3 regions of the Variovorax sp. 01N429 genome follow, and region 1 is predicted to be linked to each of the others. Evidence: predicted binding sites of a transcription regulator. Region 1 holds the regulator's gene; each other region holds the start of a gene.
The links. The regulator LexA, encoded in region 1, represses DNA repair genes until DNA is damaged. The targets are predictions, from matches to a motif close to ACTGTATNNNNATACAGT.

Region 1 (6,647 bases):
AATCGCCCCGCGCCCGATCATCAAGCGCTGAAAGCGGGGGCGCGCCGCTGCGCCTTTTCGACGGCGATGCTGAGCGCAATGGCAAAGAGCATCGTCGCAAAGCCAACCCAGCTCATCCATGCGGATTCGTCGTTAGCGAGGAGCCAGCCTCCGGCTGCTGCACCGATGGCCTGACCGATGTAGATCCCTGAACTGTTCAGTGCGACCGAGCCAGGCGCAAGCGAAGGCTCGAGCGACACCAGGCGCGCCTGTTGCGCCGAATTGGTCGCGAAGCAGCCCAGCCCCCATGGCGTCAGCAGCAGCGCTAGCCACGCCAGCGTGACGCCGAGCGGCCAGAGCAGCAAACTCAAAGCGATCAACGCCGTCGTCAGCAAGACCATGCGCGGTGGCCCCACACGGTCGATGTAGCGGCTGACGAGCACGTTGCCCACCACGCCGCAAGCGCCGAACCATGCCCACATGAGACCCTGTTGAGTGGCGTTTGCACCCAGCTGCTGCTTAAGCAGCGGGGCGAAATAGCTGAACAAGACAAACTGGCCGGACCCCTGCAGCGCGGTGACGCACACCACACCCATCAGCAAAGGACTTTTGAGCACACGGCCCCACGACTCGCGCGACAACGCAGCGGGTCGAATGCCGGAGGGCAGTTGCCGCCAGACCCAGATGGCGCTCACGAGCGACAACATCGAGATCAGCAGGAATGCGGGCCTCCACCCGAAATGGCCGCCTATCAGCGCGCCGATCGGAAGCCCCAGCACCGACGCCATCGACCATCCGAGAAAGACGAAAGTGACGGCACGCCCGCGTTGTTCGTTCGGCACCAGGAGACCGACACAAGCGGCTGCCTGCGGCGTGAAGATGGCTGGCGCCACCACCGTCAACATCCGGACGACAAGCAGTCCGACGAAGTTCGGCATCAGGGTCGCAACAAGGTGCCCGCCCGCGTACCAGAGCATCGTGCAGGTCAGCAACACGCGGCGATCCCACCCGGCGACAACGGCGGCAAGCAACGGAGCCCCGAGACACATCACGACCGCCGCGGCGGTGATCAACTGGCCGGCGGTTGCAGCGCTGACCTGCAGTGATGCACTGAGCTCATTGAGCGTTCCGGGCACGACCATCACGCCCGTGCCGATCACGAAGTTGCCAGCCAGCAGGGACCACAGCGCGGCCGACGGTGCCGACTGTCTCAACGCCGGACCTGCAGCGCGCCAGGATTGACGATGTTGGTCGGATTGCCCTTGATGAAGCTGACGACGTTGTCGAAGGCTTGCCCGAAGTACATCTCGTAGCTGTCTTGCTCGACATAGCCGATGTGTGGCGTGCAGATGCAGTTTTCGAGGCGGAGCAGCGCGTGGCCTTGCAGCGGCGGCTCGCTTTCGAACACATCAATGGCGGCGAGGCCAGGCCGACCACGATTGAGCGCAGCAAGAAGAGCGTCTTGCTCGACAAGCTCCGCGCGCGACGTGTTCACGAACAGCGCCGTCGGTTTCATGCGCGACAGGTCTTCGAGCGTCACAAGCCCCCGCGTCTCTTCCGTCAGCCTCAGGTGAACCGACAGGACATCGGCCGCGGCAAAGAAGGTGTCTCGGTCCGATGCGACCTGGAAGCCGTCGGACCTTGCCTTGGCGCAGCTTTGCTCCCGGCCCCAGATGACCACCTGCATGCCGAAAGCCTGCCCATAGCGAGCGACCAATTGGCCGATGCGACCATACCCCCAGATGCAGAGCGTCTTGCCCTTGAGCACCGAGCCCAGGCCGAAGTTCGGAGGCATCGACGCCGACTTGAGGCCCGACTGCTGCCAGGCGCCGTGCTTCAGGTTGCTGATGTATTGGGGCAGCCGGCGCATGGCGGCCATGATCAGGGCCCAGGTCAGCTCGGCCGGGGCCAGCGGCGAGCCCGAGCCTTCGGCGACGGCGATGCCGAACTCGGAACAGGCATTCACGTCGACGTGACTGCCGACGCGACCTGTCTGGGAGATGAGTCTCAGCTTCGGCAGCTTTTCGATGAGTTGCCTGGAGATGTTGGTGCGCTCACGGATCAACACAATCACTTCGGCATCCTTGAGGCGGACCGAGAGTTGCCCGATGCCCTTGACTGTGTTGGTGTAGACCTTGGCCGCATAAGCGTCGAGCTTGGCTGCGCACTTGAGCTTGCGCACCGCGTCCTGATAATCGTCGAGGATCACAATGTTCATGGCGTGCCATTGTGCCTCGCACCGCCCACGTGCTGTGTCGGCGCACTGCCTGGCCTCCGCTTATCTTGAACAATTTTGCGGCGAGAGCAGCGCGCTTGCGGGCTTCTCTGCCGTCAATGCAGATGAGCGCGAAGGCCTGGCGACGGGGGAGAGGCGGCGGCCTCGAGTGCTACGAGCCTGTCGAGCTCGGCGCATACGTCCGCCATGCGGCCGGAAATCACCACCCGGCCTGGATGGCGACCGGTTTGCTGGGCATCGACCATCCGCACGACTCGAAGCGGCCGTGCCGCCGAGCTCGGCGCATCCTCGCGAGTCGCCGGACTTTGGCGCAACCCGCAGCTTGGCCGAACCCCGACATAGCGCAAGCCCGCCGTGCTGATGTGGCTTGACCGACGCGTTGGCATCCATCGGCTGGCCAATGTCTGCAGAGGCGAGATCAGGTCGACGATGCTAAGAAGAGCGATTCCCATGTGAACTCCAGAAAAGTCAGAGATTGAACATAGGCAGGATTGCTTTCATTGGCCACGACAGGGTGATGGCACTACGCCATACGCCCGCCACCTGTCGCGGCCGTCAACGAGGCGAACACGGGTGCAGGCCGAGTTCGCTTGCAGGATGGTCGAAGGGTTACATCAACATCGTGTTGCGGATCAGTCCGACAGCGAGGCCTTCGATCTCGAAGGGCTCACCCGGTTGAACAACGATGGTGGGGTAGTCAGGGTTTTCGGCGTGCAGTTCGATGACTTGCTTGTTGCGCTTGAGCCGTTTGACAGTGACCTCATCGCCCAGGCGGGCGACCACGATCTGGCCGTTGCGGGCTTCCTTCGTGGCCTGCACCGCCAGCAGATCGCCGTCCATGATGCCGGCGTCGCGCATGGACATCCCGCGCACCTTGAGCAGATAGTCGGGTTGCCGCTGGAACAGCGTGTTTTCGACATAGTAGGTTTGGTCGACGTGTTCTTGAGCCAGGATCGGCGAGCCGGCTGCCACTCGGCCGATCAGCGGCAGCGCGAGTTGTGCCATACCCGGAAGGGACAAGGAAAATTGGCTGTTTCGGGACTCGTTGAGCGCGCGCAATGCATCGCCCTTGAGGCGGATACCGCGCGACGTGCCACTGACGAGTTCAATCACCCCCTTGCGCGCGAGCGCCTGCAAATGCTCTTCGGCTGCGTTGGCAGACTTGAAGCCCAGTTCAGCCGCGATCTCTGCGCGAGTGGGAGGCGCACCGGTGCGCGCGATGGCGCTTTGGATCAAATCCAGAATCTGCTGCTGGCGGGCGGTAAGCTTGACTGCGAACTGCATGTGGGCTCCTGAAGGAACTGGCTGAATATCCAGTACCTGTATTTTTAACCAGTTTTCTGTGGTTGGCAAGTCATGAATGAAATCAAACAAGGCGACGAGCGCATCCGCAAGGTGATCGTGCTGGGAACAGGCGGCACGATCTCAGGCCGCGCCGAGTCTTCGGCCGACAACATCGGGTATACGGCCGGCCAAGTGGGCGTCGAGGAACTGCTGGGTGGAATCAAAGCGCCGGCTGGCGTGGAACTCGCGGCCGAACAGGTGGCGCAGATCGACAGCAAGGACATGAGTTTTGCAATCTGGCAGAAGCTCGCGCAGCGGTGTGTGCACTGGTTGGCGCAGCCCGATGTGTCAGGGCTCGTCATCACCCACGGAACCGATACGCTGGAGGAAACCGCGTATTTTCTGCATTCCGTCATTGCATCCGCATCGGTGAAACCTGTGGTGCTCACGTGCGCGATGCGGCCCGCCAGCGCGCTGGTGCCGGACGGTCCGCAGAATGTGTGCGACTCCATCGTCGTTGCGTCCACCCAGGGCGCGCGCGGTGTCGTGGCCGTCTGCGCCGGGGCCATGCACGGTGCGGTCGACGTCCAGAAGGTGCACACGTACCGGCTCGATGCCTTCGCCTCCGGCGATGCCGGACCGTTGGGTTACGTCGAGGAGGGGAGTGTTCGACTAGTGCGGACATGGCCGGCCCCCGCGCCAGCCGCCCACGAGGTCTTCAGTCGCGTGGTTGCCGCGCGCAAGTGGCCGCGCGTCGAGGTCCTGATGAGCCATGCGGATGCGCGCGGCAGCATCGTCGATGCCTTGGTGCGAGAGCGTGAGTTGGGGTCATCCGAAGTGCTTGATGGGCTCGTGCTTGCCGCCACCGGAAACGGAACCCTGCATCACGCCCTGGAAGCCGCTGCTTTGCGGGCTCAGGCCGCGGGCGTGTCGGTCGTCCGCGCTACGCGCTGTGCGCAGGGGCGCATCTTGCCAAGACAGAACGAGCTTCTTCGGGATGCAGGCGCACTGACGCCGGTCAAGGCGCGCATCGAGCTCGTGCTGGAGCTGCTGGCGGGGCGGCCATCGCCATGAAGATCAGGAGCTCAGTGCAGCCAGCGCGCGCTGAGTGATGTCGTCCACCGTTCCGACACCGCTGATGGAGCGGTACTTGGGTGCCGCAGCCGGGTCGGATTTGGCCCACTGCGAGTAGTAGTCGACCAGCGGCCGCGTCTGCTGGCTGTAGACCTCGAGCCGCTTGCGAACCGTCTCTTCCTTGTCGTCTTCTCGCTGGATCAAGTCTTCGCCCGTCAGGTCGTCCTTGCCGATGACCTTGGGCGGATTGAACTTCACGTGGTAGGTGCGGCCAGACGCCGGGTGTGAGCGGCGACCGCTCATGCGTTCGATGATGTCGGAAAAAGGAACGTCGATTTCAAGCACGTAGTCGAGCTTGACGCCGGCCGAGCGCATCGCTTCGGCTTGGGGGATCGTCCGTGGAAAGCCGTCGAAGAGAAACCCTTGGGCGCAATCGGGCTGCGCGATGCGTTCCTTGACGAGGTTGATGATGAGATCGTCGCTCACCAGCGCGCCCGATGCCATGACGGACTGTGCCTGCAGGCCAAGCGGCGTACCGGCCTTGACCGCGGCGCGAAGCATGTCGCCGGTCGAGATTTGGGGAATGCCGTATTTCTGGCAAATGAAGGCCGCTTGCGTGCCCTTGCCCGCACCCGGGGCGCCCAGCAAAATCAGTCTCATGGTGTCCTCGGAAGGTTTTTCGATTTATGTCGCGCCATGCTGCCTCCCATAGGATTTCCCAGGCGGAATTGCGGCGAGGATAGCATGCGCTCCCCCCGCTAAAACGAAGCTAGCCAGCAGCGAGAAGGGCGCGAACTCGCGCGAGATCCTCTGGCGTATCGATCCCGGGGCCGGGAGCATCCGAGGTGATGTGGACAGCGATGCGATGACCATGCCAGAGCGCTCGAAGTTGTTCGAGGGCTTCGGTGGTTTCGACGGGCGCAGGAGGCAGGCCCGGAAACTGCCGGATGAATCCAGCGCGGTAGCCGTAGATGCCGATGTGCCTCAAGGCCGGCGGCGACGTCGGCACTGCTTTCGGCCCCAGCGCCGCGAAGCCGTCGCGCCACCAGGGGATTGGGGCTCGGCTGAAGTAGAGCGCATAGCCCTTGGCGTCGAGCACGGTCTTGACCACGTTGGGATTGGCGAATTCCTCGGGCGAATCGATCGCGTGCGCCGCGGTGCTCATCGCTGCGTCGGGATGGTCCGCCAGAGTTCGTGCGACCGCGTCGATCAACGTCGGCTCGATCAACGGTTCGTCGCCTTGCACGTTCACGACGATGGCGTCGTCCGCGAGGCCGAGCTGCGCGCACGCCTCGGAAAGGCGATCGCTTCCGCTGGCGTGATCGGTGCGAGTCAGCAGCGCCTGCACGCCATGCGCCGCGCATGCGGCAATGATGCGCGGGTCGTCTCCCGCCACCACGACGCGCTGGGCGCCTGATACCAAGGCGCGCTGGGCAACGCGCACGACCATGGGCAGCCCGGCGATGTCAGCCAGCGGCTTGTCCGGCAGTCGGGTCGATGCGAGCCGGGCGGGGATCAGGACGACGAACGCCGCGTTCAATTCAGCCCGCCCGGTCAAAGGCCCAGCTCTTCGTCGGAAAGCGTCCTGGCTTCCGCTTCGAGCAGCACCGGAATACCGTCGCGCACCGGATATGCGAGGCGTGCGCTGCGCGAGACCAGCTCCTGCTTCTCAGCGTTCCAAGTGAGGGGCCCCTTGGTCACGGGGCAGACGAGCAGTTCAAGCAGCTTGGTGTCCATCGCGCGATGATAGCTTTGCGTCCAGCGCTGCGAAGAACGCATCCGACGTTTCGAAGACGAGCGGTACCGCCAATGCGTCGGGCACTTTGCACCAGAGCTTTACGGCGTCCTTTTCGGTGCAGAGCAGCGTGCGGCCGGTCGCGGGCGCATTCCAGTTGTCGAAATCGTCATGGTCCGGAAGTGCGATGCATTGTTCGAGGTGCAAGCCCCGCTCGCGCAGCATGTCGAAAAAGGCTTCTGGCTTGGCGATCGCCGCCACCGCGTCGAGATTTTGGTATTGAAGATCGCTCAGCGGAATCGTCGTGCCGTCTTTTCGGACGGCGTAGTCGGCCAGCAT
Region 2 (6,647 bases), on a different contig from region 1:
AGGGGGGTCTTCAGCTGGTGAGCTGCATCGGCAAGAAAGCGCTTTTGCGTGCCGATCGAATCGTTGAGCTTGCTCAGGAGATCGTTCACCGACAGGACCAACGGCACGACTTCGAGCGGCACCGAGGATTCGTCCAACGGACTCAGGTCTCCAGGCCGGCGCTCGCGAATGCGCGCCTCGACCACCGACAGCGGTTTGATGCCGCGCACGAGCGCCAACCAGATCAGAAGCACCGCCAGCGGAAGGATCGCGAACTGCGGCAACAGTACGCCCTTGATGATTTCTGTGGCGAGCACCGACTGCTTCTCGCGCGTCTCGGCCATCTGAAGCAACGCCACCGGTGTGTCGGGGCGGCTGCCGGCTATCCAGAGCGAGGCCACCCGAACCTGTCGCCCATGGATGTCGCTGCTGCTCAGGTACACCGCGCCGGGTGTTGGCGGATCGTCGCTGGACGGAAAGGGCACGTCCGGATCGCCGCTCAGCAGCGTGCCGTGCGCATCGAGCAACTGGTAATAGACGCGGTCGACGTCATCACCACCCAGGATCTCGCGTGCCGGCTGCGGCAGCACGAACTTGACGCGCCCTTGATCGACCTCGACCATGCGCGCCAGCGTCTGGATATTGGATTCGAGTGCGCGGTCGAAGGGCGCGTTGGCAATGCCCTGCGCAACCAGCCAGGTGACCCCGATGCTGACCGGCACCAGCAGCAGGAGCGGCGTGAGCATCCAGTCGAGGATCTCGCCGAAGAGAGAGCGCTGCGCGCGCTGGAAGAGCTTCACGCTCGCCCCCAGGCTTGCCCACTTCGTGTGGCCGCCCACCCCCTACCGGGGGCAACACCAGCGGCCCGGCGGAGCCGGTTCCGCGGTGTTTCACCAATGGGCCTGGCTGCGCAGGCCATTGACGTCAGGGCGCCATGGGGCATCAGGAGGGGATTTTTTCGAGGCAGTAGCCGAGGCCGCGGACGGTGGCGATACGCACCGGGCCCTTCTCGATCTTCTTGCGCAAGCGGTGGATATAGACCTCGATCGCGTTGAGGCTGACTTCCTCGCCCCATTCGCACAGGCGTTCGACCAGTTGATCCTTGCTCACCAGCCGCCCGGCGCGCTGGAGCAGCACTTCGAGAAGGCCCAGTTCGCGCGCCGACAGTTCGATCATCTTGCCGTCGATGGTCGCAACGCGGCCGGCCTGGTCGTAGACCAGCGGACCGTGCTTGATGGCGTTGCTCGTGCCGCCCATGCCGCGGCGCGTGAGCGCACGCACGCGTGCTTCCAGTTCCTGCAGCGAAAAGGGCTTGGCCATGTAGTCGTCCGCGCCGTAGTCGAGGCCCTTGACTCTTTCCTCGACGCTGTCGGCTGCGGTCAGCACCAGTACCGGCAGTTGCGAGCCGCGTGCGCGAAGTCGCTTGAGAATCTCCAGGCCATGCATATTGGGCAGGCCGAGATCGAGAATGAGTAGATCGAACTCGCTGTTCGTCATCAATGCGGCGTCGGCCTGCGAGCCGGTCGCCACATGATCGACCGCCGAGCCGGAAGTTCGCAGGCTTCGCAGCAGCGCATCGGCCAGCACCTGGTCATCTTCCGCAATCAGTATTCGCATCCCAGCCTCCAGACATCGCAGCTTGCACCGGCCGCCGCCCTATCGGGAATTCTAGGACGCGGCATAGGCTTCGAGTCCGATGGTTACCACGGTGGCGACGTCATCGCCGACGCTCGCCCGGAACTCTGCTTCGGCCTGTGCGACCGCGTTTCGAAATGCCTGGAGCCATGCCAGCCCATCCGAGGTGAACATCACGCGGCGCGCGCGTGCGTCGAGTGGATCCGCGCTGCGGGTCACGAGGCCCCACGCCTCGCATTGGTCGACCAGCGTGCCCATGGCCTGCTTGGTCATTCCTGCTCGCTCGGCGAGCTCCGTGAGGCGCGAGCCTTCGCGCGCCAGATGCCGCGTGATGTGGATATGGGCCGCGCTCACCTGCGCCCGTGCCGCGAGATTGGAAAGCGCCAGCGGCACGTCCGCGTCGTGGGCCATCAATGCGAGAACGCGTTCATCGAAGCGGCGCATGGCATGGCCCAGAAGCCGGCCCAGGTGGGTTTGCCGCCAGGCATCGTGGTCGATGGGAAAAACCATGTCATTCATGCCGGACGATAGTAAACCAAACTGACCAAAAAACACGAGATCGACCGCGAATCAACCTCTACACTACTGTTCAAGCATCCAGCCTGTGATTAAAAGCAGAGTGGATGAATCCAACACAACCCGTTGATATTCAAGGAGTTTTTACATGGACGCAATCGTCAAGGGCACAAGTATTTCGGCCCCCAACAGCGAAAAAGCCAAGGCTCTGCAGGCCGCGCTGGCCCAAATCGAAAAGCAGTTCGGCAAGGGCACGATCATGCGTCTGGGCGAGGGCGAAGCGCTCGAAGACATCCAGGTGGTCTCCACCGGCTCGCTGGGTCTGGACATCGCGCTTGGCGTCGGCGGCCTGCCGCGCGGCCGGGTGATCGAGATCTACGGTCCGGAATCCTCGGGCAAGACCACGCTCACGCTCCAGGTAATCGCCGAAATGCAGCGCCAGGCCGGCACCTGCGCCTTTGTCGATGCCGAGCACGCACTTGACGTGCAATACGCCCAGAAGCTCGGCGTGAACCTGTCCGACCTGCTCATCAGCCAGCCCGACACCGGCGAGCAAGCTCTCGAAATCGTCGATTCACTGGTGCGCTCCGGCGCGGTCGACCTGATCGTGGTCGACTCGGTCGCCGCGCTCACGCCAAAGGCCGAAATCGAAGGTGAAATGGGCGACTCCCTGCCTGGCCTGCAGGCTCGCCTCATGAGCCAGGCGCTGCGCAAGCTCACGGCCACCATCAAGAAGACCAACTGCATGGTCATCTTCATCAACCAGATCCGCATGAAGATCGGCGTGATGTTCGGATCGCCCGAAACCACCACCGGCGGCAACGCCCTGAAGTTCTACGCCTCCGTGCGCCTCGATATCCGCCGCATCGGCACCATCAAGAAGGGCGACGAGGCGATCGGCAACGAAACCAAGGTCAAGGTGGTCAAGAACAAGGTCTCGCCGCCCTTCAAGACCGCGGAGTTCGACATCCTGTTCGGCGAAGGCATCAGCCGCGAAGGCGAGATCATCGACATGGGCGTGACCGCCAAGATCGTCGACAAGTCAGGCGCCTGGTACGCCTACAACGGCGAAAAGATCGGGCAAGGCCGCGACAACGCGCGTGAGTTCCTGCGCGAAAACCGCGAGCTGTCGCGCGAGATCGAGAACAAGGTGCGCGAATCGCTCGGCATTCCGCTGCTTCTGGCCGAGACACCCGACGCGTCGGCGGAAAAGGCTGAGAAGCCCGAAAAAGCAGAGAAGGCCGAGAAAGCCGAGAAGGCAGGGAAGTAGGGCGGCTCCTCCGCAGCAGCGCTCGCCCGACGCGGCGGGCGCGGTTATGAACCGCAGCGATCATTCATGCCATGGCCTTTGCCGCACCATCCCTCAAGGGCCGCGCGCTTCGCCTGTTGAGCCAACGTGAGCATTCACGCGCGGAGCTCGAACGCAAGCTCGCCAAGTACGAAGAGCAGCCGGGCGAGCTGTCACGCGCGCTCGACGAGCTGACCGCCAAGGATTTCATCAGCGAGGCGAGGGTGGTGCAGTCGGTTCTGCATCAGCGTGCCGCAAGGCATGGCGCTGCCCGAGTGCGCCAGGAATTGCTTCACAAGGGCATCGCACCCGAAGCCATCGCGGAGGCTGTCGCGAGCCTGCAGGGCAGCGAACTGGACCGCGCCCGCGAAGTCTGGCGACGCCGCTTCGATGCGCTCCCGCAGGACGCAACGCAACGCGCGAAGCAGACGCGATTCTTGCTGGCGCGCGGATTCTCCGGCGCCGTGGTCTCCAGGGTGTTGCGCTACGACCCGGACGAGTGAGCCGCCGCGCCGGGGGGCTGCAAAGCCAGGATCGGCTCAGATCCCCAGCATCAGCTTCAGATTCTGGACCGCCGCACCGCTAGCGCCCTTGCCCAGGTTGTCGAGCCGGGCGATGACGACGGCGTGCCGATGGTCTTCATTCGGGAACACGCGGATCTCGAGCTGATTGGTGTCATTGAGGGCCAGCGGATCGAGCTTGCCATCCGAGCTCGGCGGCAACACCTTCACGAACTGCTCCGGCGTGTTGCTCTTGGCGTAGTGCGAGGCGAGAGCGTCGTGCAGGTCGCTCGCCTTCGGGCGGCCGGGCAGGTCATCGAGGTGCAGCGGCAACTGGACCAGCATGCCTTGCTTGAAGTTGCCCACTGCGGGAATGAACACGGGTCGGCGGGTCAGGCCGGTGTATTTCATGATCTCGGGGATGTGCTTGTGCTTGAGTCCGAGCGCATAGGTTTCGAAAGCCGGCGCGGCGCCTGCTTCATACGCTTCGATCATGGTCCGACCGCCGCCGGAATAGCCGCTGACCGAGGGCAGGGCGATCGGGAACCCGGGTGGAAGCAGTCCGGCATCGACCAGCGGGCGAACGATTGCGATGGCGCCCGTCGCGTAGCAGCCCGGATTGGCGACGCGCTCGGCCTTGGCGACGGCGTCCTTCTGGCCGGCCACCAGCTCTGGAAATCCGAACACCCAGCCTTCCGCCGTACGGTGCGCGGTAGAGGCGTCGATGATCTTGGGACGGCGGCCTGCGAGTTGATCGATCAAGGCCACTGATTCACGTGCGGCGTCGTCGTGCAGGCAGAGCACCACGAGATCGACGCCTGCCATCAGCTCACGCTTTGCGGCGACGTCTTTTCGGAGCTCAGGGGCGATGCTCACGAGTTCGATGTGCGGCATCGACTGGAGCCGCTCGCGGATCTGCAGGCCGGTCGTGCCGGCTTCGCCATCAATGAAGACCTTGGGCATGGGAGGGCCTCGAAAAAGCTCTGACGTCTCTGGAGTAACTACGTATTGACCACAGCGCAAGGGGCGGCCCTTGGTGCGGCGCACCATGATACAGTCCTCTGCTGTTCGCCGCCCCCGCCGCCAGGCGCCGTGGCCCGCGGACAACAGCCACAATTTCTCCCGATCTCCAAACCCCGTTCCGAGAGACACCCTCATGAAGATTCACGAGTACCAAGGCAAGGAAATTCTTGCCAAGTTCGGCGTGCCTGTGCCCCGTGGCATTCCGGCGTACACAGTGCAGGAGGCGGTCGAAGCCGCTCAGAAGCTCGGCGGCCCCGTCTGGGTCGTCAAAGCCCAAATCCACGCGGGCGGCCGCGGCAAGGGCGGCGGCGTCAAGGTCGCCAAATCGATCGAAGACGTCAAGAAGCTGGCCGGCGACATCCTCGGCATGCAGCTCAAGACACACCAGACCGGTCCTGAAGGCCAGAAGGTGCGCCGCCTCTACATCGAAGACGGCGCGGACATCCAGAAGGAATACTACGTCTCGGTCGTGACCGATCGCGCGACGCAAAAGGTCGCGATCATCGCTTCCAGCGAGGGCGGCATGGACATCGAGGAAGTGGCCCACTCCACGCCCGAGAAGATCGTCACCGAATTCGTCGACCCGCTCACCGGCCTCGGCGACGCGCAAGCCAAGAAGATATCCGATGCCATCGGCATGCCGGCAGACTCTACGGCCCAAGCCGTGGACGTCCTCAAGAAGCTCTACACCTGCTACATGGAAACGGACGCCTCGCTGGTCGAGATCAACCCGCTCAACCGTGACAGCAAGGGCAACGTCGTCGCGCTCGACGCCAAGTTCAACTTCGACAGCAACGCGCTGTTCCGCCATCCCGAAATCGTGGCGCTGCGCGACCTCGACGAGGAAGACGCAGCCGAAGTCGAAGCCAGCAAGTTCGATCTCGCCTACATCAGCCTCGACGGCAACATCGGCTGCCTCGTGAACGGCGCCGGCCTTGCCATGGCAACCATGGACACCATCAAGCTCTTCGGTGGCGAACCGGCCAACTTCCTGGACGTCGGCGGCGGCGCCACACCCGAGAAGGTGACCGAAGCCTTCAAGATCATGCTGAAGAACAAGAACGTCGAGGCCATCCTCGTCAACATCTTCGGCGGCATCATGAAGTGCGACACCATCGCAACCGGCGTCATCGCAGCCTGCAAGGCCGTGAACCTGCAGGTGCCGCTGGTGGTGCGCATGAAGGGCACCAACGAAGTCGAAGGCAAGAAGCTGCTGACCGATTCCGGCCTGCCGATCATCAGCGCCGACACCATGGCGGAAGCGGCCCAGAAGGTCGTGGCAGCAGTCAAGAAAGCCTAAGGAAACGTCATGTCGATCTACATCAACAAAGACACCAAAGTCATCACGCAAGGTATCACCGGCAAGACCGGTCAGTTCCACACTGAAAAGTGCCAGGAATACGCGAACGGCAAGAACTGCTTCGTGGCCGGCGTGAATCCGAAGAAGGCCGGCGAGTCGATCTTCAACATCCCGATCTTCGGCTCCGTCAAGGAAGCAGCCACGCAAACCGGCGCGACCGTGTCCGTGATCTACGTGCCGCCGGCTGGCGCTGCCGCCGCGATCTGGGAAGCCGTCGAGGCCGACCTGGACATGGCGATCTGCATCACCGAAGGCATTCCCGTTCGCGACATGCTCGAAGTGCGCAACAAGATGAGGGCCAAGGAAGCCGCCGGCGGCAAGAAGACGCTGCTGCTCGGCCCGAACT
Region 3 (6,647 bases), on a different contig from region 1:
TGTCGGCTGGCAACTGATGGAGACCTTGCGCTTGCACCTGAACATGGACAGGCGCGAAGCGAAGAGGCGGGCGATCGGTCTGCTCGAACAGGTCGGCATTCCGGCGGCGGCGTCGCGCCTGGGCAGCTATCCGCATCAGCTCTCGGGCGGCATGAACCAGCGGGTGATGATCGCGATGGCCATTGCCTGCAACCCGCGCCTGCTGATCGCCGACGAGCCGACCACCGCGCTGGACGTGACCATCCAGGCGCAGATCCTCGACCTGCTGCGCAGTCTGCAGAAGGAGCGCGGCATGGGGCTGGTGCTCATCACGCACAACATGGGCGTGGTCAGCGAGATGGCGCAGCGCGTGGTCGTGATGTATGCGGGCCAGGTGATGGAAGAGCGCGATGTGGCGGATCTCTTCCCCGCGCCACAGCATCCCTACACGGCGGCGCTGCTTGCGGCACTCCCGGAGCGGGCGACAGGCGAAGGGCGGCTCGCGACCATTGCGGGCGTGGTCCCGGGCGTGCACGACCGTCCGCAAGGCTGCCTCTTCGCACCGCGCTGCGCCTATGCCACCTCGCATTGCCGTGCGGAGCGGCCGGCGTTGCGCGAGTGGCTGGGCGGCCGTGTGCGTTGCCACTATCCCCTTGGCGATCCGGACCGGGACGCGGCGCGTGCGCGAGATGGCGCACAGGTCGTGGAGTTCGTCCGATGAACGACGTCGTGGTCGAAGCGCAAGGCCTGCAGCGCGTCTATGCCGTGCGGCGCGGGCTGTTTCATGCGCCTGCGCATCTGCAGGCGGTGGGCAACATTTCGTTCAGGCTCGAAAAAGGTCGAACCCTCGCTGTCGTGGGTGAATCGGGCTGCGGCAAGTCGACGCTCGCGCGCATGGTCGCATTGATCGAAAAGCCGACCGCCGGCTCGCTGACGCTGGTCGGCACGGACGCCGTCAACCCGCCTGCCAGCCGCAAGCGCGAACTGCGGCAGGCTGTGCAGCTCGTGTTCCAGAACCCTTATGGATCGCTCAATCCCCGCAAGAAGATCTCGGCGGTTCTCGAAGACCCGCTCGCCATCAACACGACGCTCGGCAGGGCGCAGCGGGCAGCCAAGGCCCGGGAGATGCTCGCCCGCGTCGGGCTGCGTCCCGAATACGCGAACCGCTACCCGCACATGTTCTCGGGCGGCCAGCGCCAGCGCATCGCCATCGCGCGTGCGCTGATGCTCGATCCGCGATTGCTCGTTGCTGACGAGCCTGTTTCCGCGCTCGACGTTTCGATCCAGGCGCAGGTGCTGAATCTGCTGGCGGACCTGCAGGCGGAACTGGGCCTGTCGTATCTCTTCATCTCCCATGACCTCGGCGTGGTGCGTCACATCGCGCATGACGTGCTGGTGATGTACCTCGGCCACGCCGTTGAGCAGGGCCCGAAGGGGCGCATCTTCGCGCGGCCGCTGCATCCCTATACGCAGGCGTTGCTTGCGTCCACGCCGGGGCTCGCCACACAGCGCATCGTGCTCAAAGGCGAGCTGCCGTCGCCGCTGGCGCCGCCGCCGGGATGCGTCTTCAACACGCGATGCGCGCACGCCACCGAGCGCTGTCGCATCGAGCGGCCGTTGCTGCGGCAGCTCGACGGTCGCGCGGTCGCCTGTCACTACGCAGAGAAGTTTCTGGATGGCGCGGCAGAGGGCCGTGTCGATCATTCCCCGCTCGCGTTCGCGCGGCCACAAACCTGAAGGAGTCGAGTTCATGTCCCCCACTTCCAAACTCTCGCGCCGCCTTCGCGCGGCTGCGCTGCTTGCTCCGGCGGCGCTGGCGCTGGCCTGCGGCGCTGCGTCGGCAAAGACGCTGGTTTTTTGCTCCGAAGGCAGCCCCGAGAACTTCTATGCGGCGGTGAACACGACCGGCACGTCCTTCGACGCCACCACGCAGGTCTACAACAATCTCGTCGAGTTCGAGCGCGGCACGACCAAAGTGGTCCCCGGTCTCGCCGAAAGCTGGACGATCTCGCCGGATGGCCTCGAATACACCTTCAAGCTGCGCAAGGGCGTGAAGTGGCACAACACGTCGAAGAGCTTCAAGCCGACGCGCGACTTCAATGCCGACGACGTCATCTTCATGATCGAGCGCCAGTGGAAGGAGGACGACCCCTTCTACAAGGTCACCAGCACGAACCACTCCTACTTCAACGACATGGGCATGCCCAAGTTGCTGAAGTCGGTCGATCGCGTCGACGACTACACCGTGAAGTTCGTGCTCAACAAGCCCGAAGCGCCTTTCCTGGCCAACCTGGCGATGCCCTATGCCGGCATCCAGTCGAAGGAATACGCGATCGCCATGCTGAAGGCGGGCACGCCGGAGAAGATCGACCAGGACCCGATCGGAACGGGCCCGTTCTACCTCGTGCAGTACCAGAAGGACGCGATCATCCGATTCAAGGCCTTTCCGCAATACTGGGCCGGCAAGGCGAAGATCGATGACCTGATCTTCGCGATCACGCCCGACGCCTCGGTGCGCTGGGCCAAGCTGCAAAAGGGCGAATGCCACGTCATGCCCTACCCCAATCCGGCGGATCTCGACACGATCCGCAAGGATCCCAACGTGCAGGTGCTGGAGCAGGCAGGCCTCAACATCGGATACCTTGCCTACAACACGCAGAAGAAGCCTTTCGACGATGTGCGCGTGCGCAAGGCGCTCAACATGGCGATCAACAAGAAGGCGATCATCGACGGCGTCTATCTCACGACGGGCGTGGCGGCCAAGAATCCGATTCCGCCGACGATGTGGTCGTATAACGATGCGATCAAGGACGATCCGTACGATCCCGAAGCCGCCAAGAAGCTGCTGGCGCAGGCCGGCTACCCGGACGGCTTCACCACCGATCTGTGGGCGATGCCTGTGCAGCGGCCCTACAACCCGAATGCCAAGCGCATTGCCGAACTGATGCAGGCCGATCTCGCGAAGGTTGGCGTCAAGGCCGAGATCAAGTCCTTCGAATGGGGTGAATACCGCAAGCGCATGCAGGCCGGCGAACATCAGATGGGCATGCTCGGATGGACGGGCGACAACGGGGACCCGGACAACTTCCTCTATTCATTGCTGGGCTGCGCTTCCGCGCAATCGAATGGCAGCAACGTCGCCAAGTTCTGCTATCAGCCCTATGAAGACTTGGTCGTGAAGGCCAAGAATGTGCCGAAGCAATCCGAGCGTGAGGCGCTCTACAAGCAGGCGCAGGTGATCTTCAAGGAGCAGGCGCCATGGTTCACCATCGCCCATGCCGTGCAGCTCAAGCCCGTGCGCAAGGAAGTCGTCGACTTCAAGCTCAGCCCCTTCGGCCGCCACACCTTCTACGGCGTCGACATCAAACAATGACGCCATGCTAGCTGTCGTCGCGGCGATGTACGAGGAATTGGCGGCGCTGCTCGCATTGATGCCGGACGAGCAGCGCATTCCCGTCGCCGGCCGCGACTTCTGGGTGGGCCACCTTCGGGGGCAGCCCGTCGTCGCGGTGCTGTCGCGCATCGGCAAGGTCGCAGCGGCAACGACAGCGACCGTGCTGCTGGAGCGCTTCGGCGCGCAGGCGATCGTCTTCACCGGCGTCGCGGGCGGCCTCGCTCCGGGCGTGGAGGTCGGCGATGTGGTGGTTGCCACCAAGCTCCTCCAGCACGATCTCGATGCCTCCCCCATCTTTCCGAAGTACGAAGTGCCCTTGACGGGCCACGCGCGCTTCGCCGCCGACACCGTCATCAGCGATGCAATCGCCGCCGCGGCTGTCGAGGTGCTGCGCGATCCGGCGGCATTGCTGGGGCTGAAGGTGGTTGAGGACTTCGGCTTGACGGCGCCGAAAGTGCACCGCGGCCTGTTGGTGAGCGGCGACCGGTTCGTGTCGACCGCCGCCGAAAGCGACGCATTGCGCCGCGCTCTGCCCGATGCGCTCGCGGTGGAGATGGAGGGTGCGGCAGTCGCGCAGGTGTGCCACGACTTCGGCGTGCCTTTCGCGGCGGTGCGGACGATTTCAGATCGCGCTGATGACGCGGCCCACGGCGACTTCACTCGCTTCGTCTCGGCAGTGGCAAGCCGCTACAGCCTCGCGCTGGTCGATGCCTGGCTGGCCACGCTGCCAGCCGAAGGGTCTACTTGAGCCAGCCGCGCCGGCGGAAGTACCACATGGGGACCAGCGCGCTGGCGACCATCAACACGATCGCATAGGCGTAGCCGTAGCTCAGGTCGAGCTCGGGCATGAACTTGAAGTTCATGCCGTAGACGCTCGCGATCAAGGTTGGCGGCAGCAGCGCCACGCTTGCGACCGAGAAGATCTTGATGGTCTTGTTCTGGTTGATGTTGATGAAACCGACGGTCGCATCCATCAGGAAGTTGATCTTGTCGAACAGGAAGGCCGTGTGGCTGTCGAGCGATTCGATGTCGCGAAGAATCTGCCGCGCCTCTTCGAACTGCTCGGCGTTGAGCATGCGGCTGCGCATCATGAAGCTCACCGCTCGGCGCGTGTCCATCACGTTGCGGCGGATGCGGCTGTTCAAGTCTTCCTGGCGCGCGATGAGGCCGAGCACCTCGCCGGCCAATTCGTCGCTCACGTTGCCGGACAGCACCTTCTTGCCGGCGGACTCCAGCTCGTCGTAGATGTTCTCCAGCGTGTCGGCGGAGTATTCGGCGTCGGCATCGAAGAGCTTCAGCAGCACTTCCTTGGCGTCTTCGATCAGACCCGGCGCTCGGCGCGCGCGCATGCGCACCAGGCGGAACACAGGCACATCTTCGTCGTGGATGGAAAACAGCACGCCGCGGCTGCGCAGTTCGGCGTTGTGCTGGTTGAGGATGAAGGCGACGCGGACCGAACGGGGGTTCTCGTCATCGTCGATCAGGAAGTCGCTGCGGATGTGCAGTTCGCCGTTGTCTTCTTCATAGAAGCGAGCCGACTCCTCGATGTCGTCGTCCATCGCGTCTTCGGGGATGGACAAGCCGTAATACTGCTTGATCCATCGCTTCTCTTCGATGGTGGGGGATTCGAGATCGACCCAGATGGGCTGGAACTTGGACAGCTCTTCGAGAGCCTCGATCTCTTCTTGGACGAGGCGGCCGTTGGCGAGCGTGAAGATATTGAGCATGGCTCACTTCCCTGGAATGTCTGGCGGTGGAGGCGAGGGGATGGGGCGCTTTCAGTTCCCTCGTCCACGGCGCATCAGGAGGGAAGTGAAAGCTGCCGAGACGGAACGATTTCCACGTGGTTTCTCCGGTTTGCAGCGAGCCGCGATTATGTCATTCAGCCTTGTCAGGATCGTGTCGTCATCTGGATAAACATCCAGTACAGTTGCGGCGATGCACAGCGTTGCCACACCCATTTCCAAGGTATCCGCGGTGTCCATGAAGCCGGCAGAGCGTCTGGCTGCCGCGCTCGCCCAACTCAACGAGGAGCAGCGCGCGGCGGTGCAACACGGCGTCGCAGCCATCACTGGCAGCGCCCCGCCCGATGCCCGCCCCTTGCTCGTGATTGCAGGAGCGGGTTCGGGCAAGACGAGCACCCTGGCGCACCGAGTGGCGCATCTGATCGCCAGCGGCACCGACCCACAGCGCATTTTGCTGCTGACGTTTTCGCGCCGGGCCGCGCAAGAAATGACGCGCCGGGCCGGACAGGTGGTGGTGCGCGTGCTCGGGCTGGCTTCCGACGCGCCGCCAGCGCTGCCCTGGGCGGGCACCTTCCATGGCATCGGTGCGCGGCTCTTGCGCGAGTACGCAACGCAGATCGGACTCGACGAGAACTTCACCATCCATGACCGGGGCGACGCCGAAGACCTGATGGGGCTGGTGCGCAACGAAATCGGACTGTCGACCACCGCGCGACGATTTCCGATGAAGGGCACCTGCCTTTCGATCTACTCGCGCACGGTCAATACCTGTGCGCCACTCTCGGAAGTGCTCAAGCAGGCGTTTCCCTGGTGTGCCGAATGGGAAGCCGAACTCAAGCGGCTCTTCGGCGCGTATGTGGAGGCCAAGCAGCAACAGCATGTGCTCGACTACGACGATCTGCTGCTTTACTGGTCCGAAATGATGGCCGAGCCCGCGCTGGCCCGTCAGGTCGGCGAGCGCTTCGATCATGTGCTGGTCGACGAATACCAGGACACGAACCTCCTTCAAGCAGCCATCTTGCGGTCGCTCAAGCCGGACGGCAAAGGCGTGACGGTGGTGGGGGACGACGCACAGTCGATCTACTCGTTTCGCGGCGCGACGGTGCGCAACATCCTTGATTTTCCGCAGCACTTCAGCCAGCCGGCGCGCATCGTCACGCTCGAGCGCAATTACCGGTCGACGCAGCCCATCCTCGATGTGTCCAATGCGGTCATCGCCGCCGCAGCCGAGAGACACGCGAAGACGCTCTGGACCGACAAGCCGTCGGCAGGGCGTCCCCAGCTCGTGCTGGTGCCCGACGAGGCCGAGCAGGCGCGGTGGGTGGCCGATCGTGTGCTTGCGCACCGGGAAGGCGGCCTGGCGCTGAAATCGCAAGCCGTGCTGTTTCGCACGTCCACGCACAGCGCCGCACTCGAACTCGAATTGGCGCGGCGCAACATTCCTTTCGTCAAATACGGCGGTCTCAAGTTTCTTGAAGCCGCGCATGTCAAGGATCTGCTCGCGGTCTTGCGATTTGCACAGAACCCGC

Region 2: a site for LexA is predicted at 2,199-2,216, ahead of recA (recombinase RecA). Genes of this name have one in related genera too.
Region 3: a site for LexA is predicted at 5,282-5,299, ahead of AC1DSF_RS29725 (ATP-dependent helicase). Genes of this name have one in related genera too.

What each region holds. Positions count from the first base shown of each region.
Region 1 covers NZ_JBFTRG010000006.1:266,800-273,446, reverse strand. The annotation lists gene AC1DSF_RS13590 (tetratricopeptide repeat protein) at 1-31, shown strand, start outside; gene AC1DSF_RS13585 (MFS transporter) at 21-1,193, opposite strand; gene AC1DSF_RS13580 (D-2-hydroxyacid dehydrogenase family protein) at 1,190-2,197, opposite strand; gene lexA (transcriptional repressor LexA) at 2,825-3,499, opposite strand; gene AC1DSF_RS13570 (asparaginase) at 3,572-4,573, shown strand; gene adk (adenylate kinase) at 4,577-5,233, opposite strand; gene kdsB (3-deoxy-manno-octulosonate cytidylyltransferase) at 5,343-6,113, opposite strand; gene AC1DSF_RS13555 (Trm112 family protein) at 6,128-6,310, opposite strand; gene lpxK (tetraacyldisaccharide 4'-kinase) at 6,291-6,647, opposite strand, start outside.
Region 2 covers NZ_JBFTRG010000005.1:140,528-147,174, reverse strand. The annotation lists gene AC1DSF_RS11170 (sensor histidine kinase N-terminal domain-containing protein) at 1-779, opposite strand, end outside; gene AC1DSF_RS11165 (response regulator) at 922-1,596, opposite strand; gene AC1DSF_RS11160 (MarR family winged helix-turn-helix transcriptional regulator) at 1,648-2,133, opposite strand; gene recA (recombinase RecA) at 2,279-3,400, shown strand; gene recX (recombination regulator RecX) at 3,472-3,921, shown strand; gene argC (N-acetyl-gamma-glutamyl-phosphate reductase) at 3,958-4,881, opposite strand; gene sucC (ADP-forming succinate--CoA ligase subunit beta) at 5,075-6,241, shown strand; gene sucD (succinate--CoA ligase subunit alpha) at 6,251-6,647, shown strand, end outside.
Region 3 covers NZ_JBFTRG010000032.1:14,065-20,711, reverse strand. The annotation lists gene AC1DSF_RS29750 (ABC transporter ATP-binding protein) at 1-700, shown strand, start outside; gene AC1DSF_RS29745 (peptide ABC transporter ATP-binding protein) at 697-1,716, shown strand; gene AC1DSF_RS29740 (ABC transporter substrate-binding protein) at 1,730-3,352, shown strand; gene AC1DSF_RS29735 (5'-methylthioadenosine/adenosylhomocysteine nucleosidase) at 3,357-4,121, shown strand; gene corA (magnesium/cobalt transporter CorA) at 4,114-5,100, opposite strand; gene AC1DSF_RS29725 (ATP-dependent helicase) at 5,357-6,647, shown strand, end outside.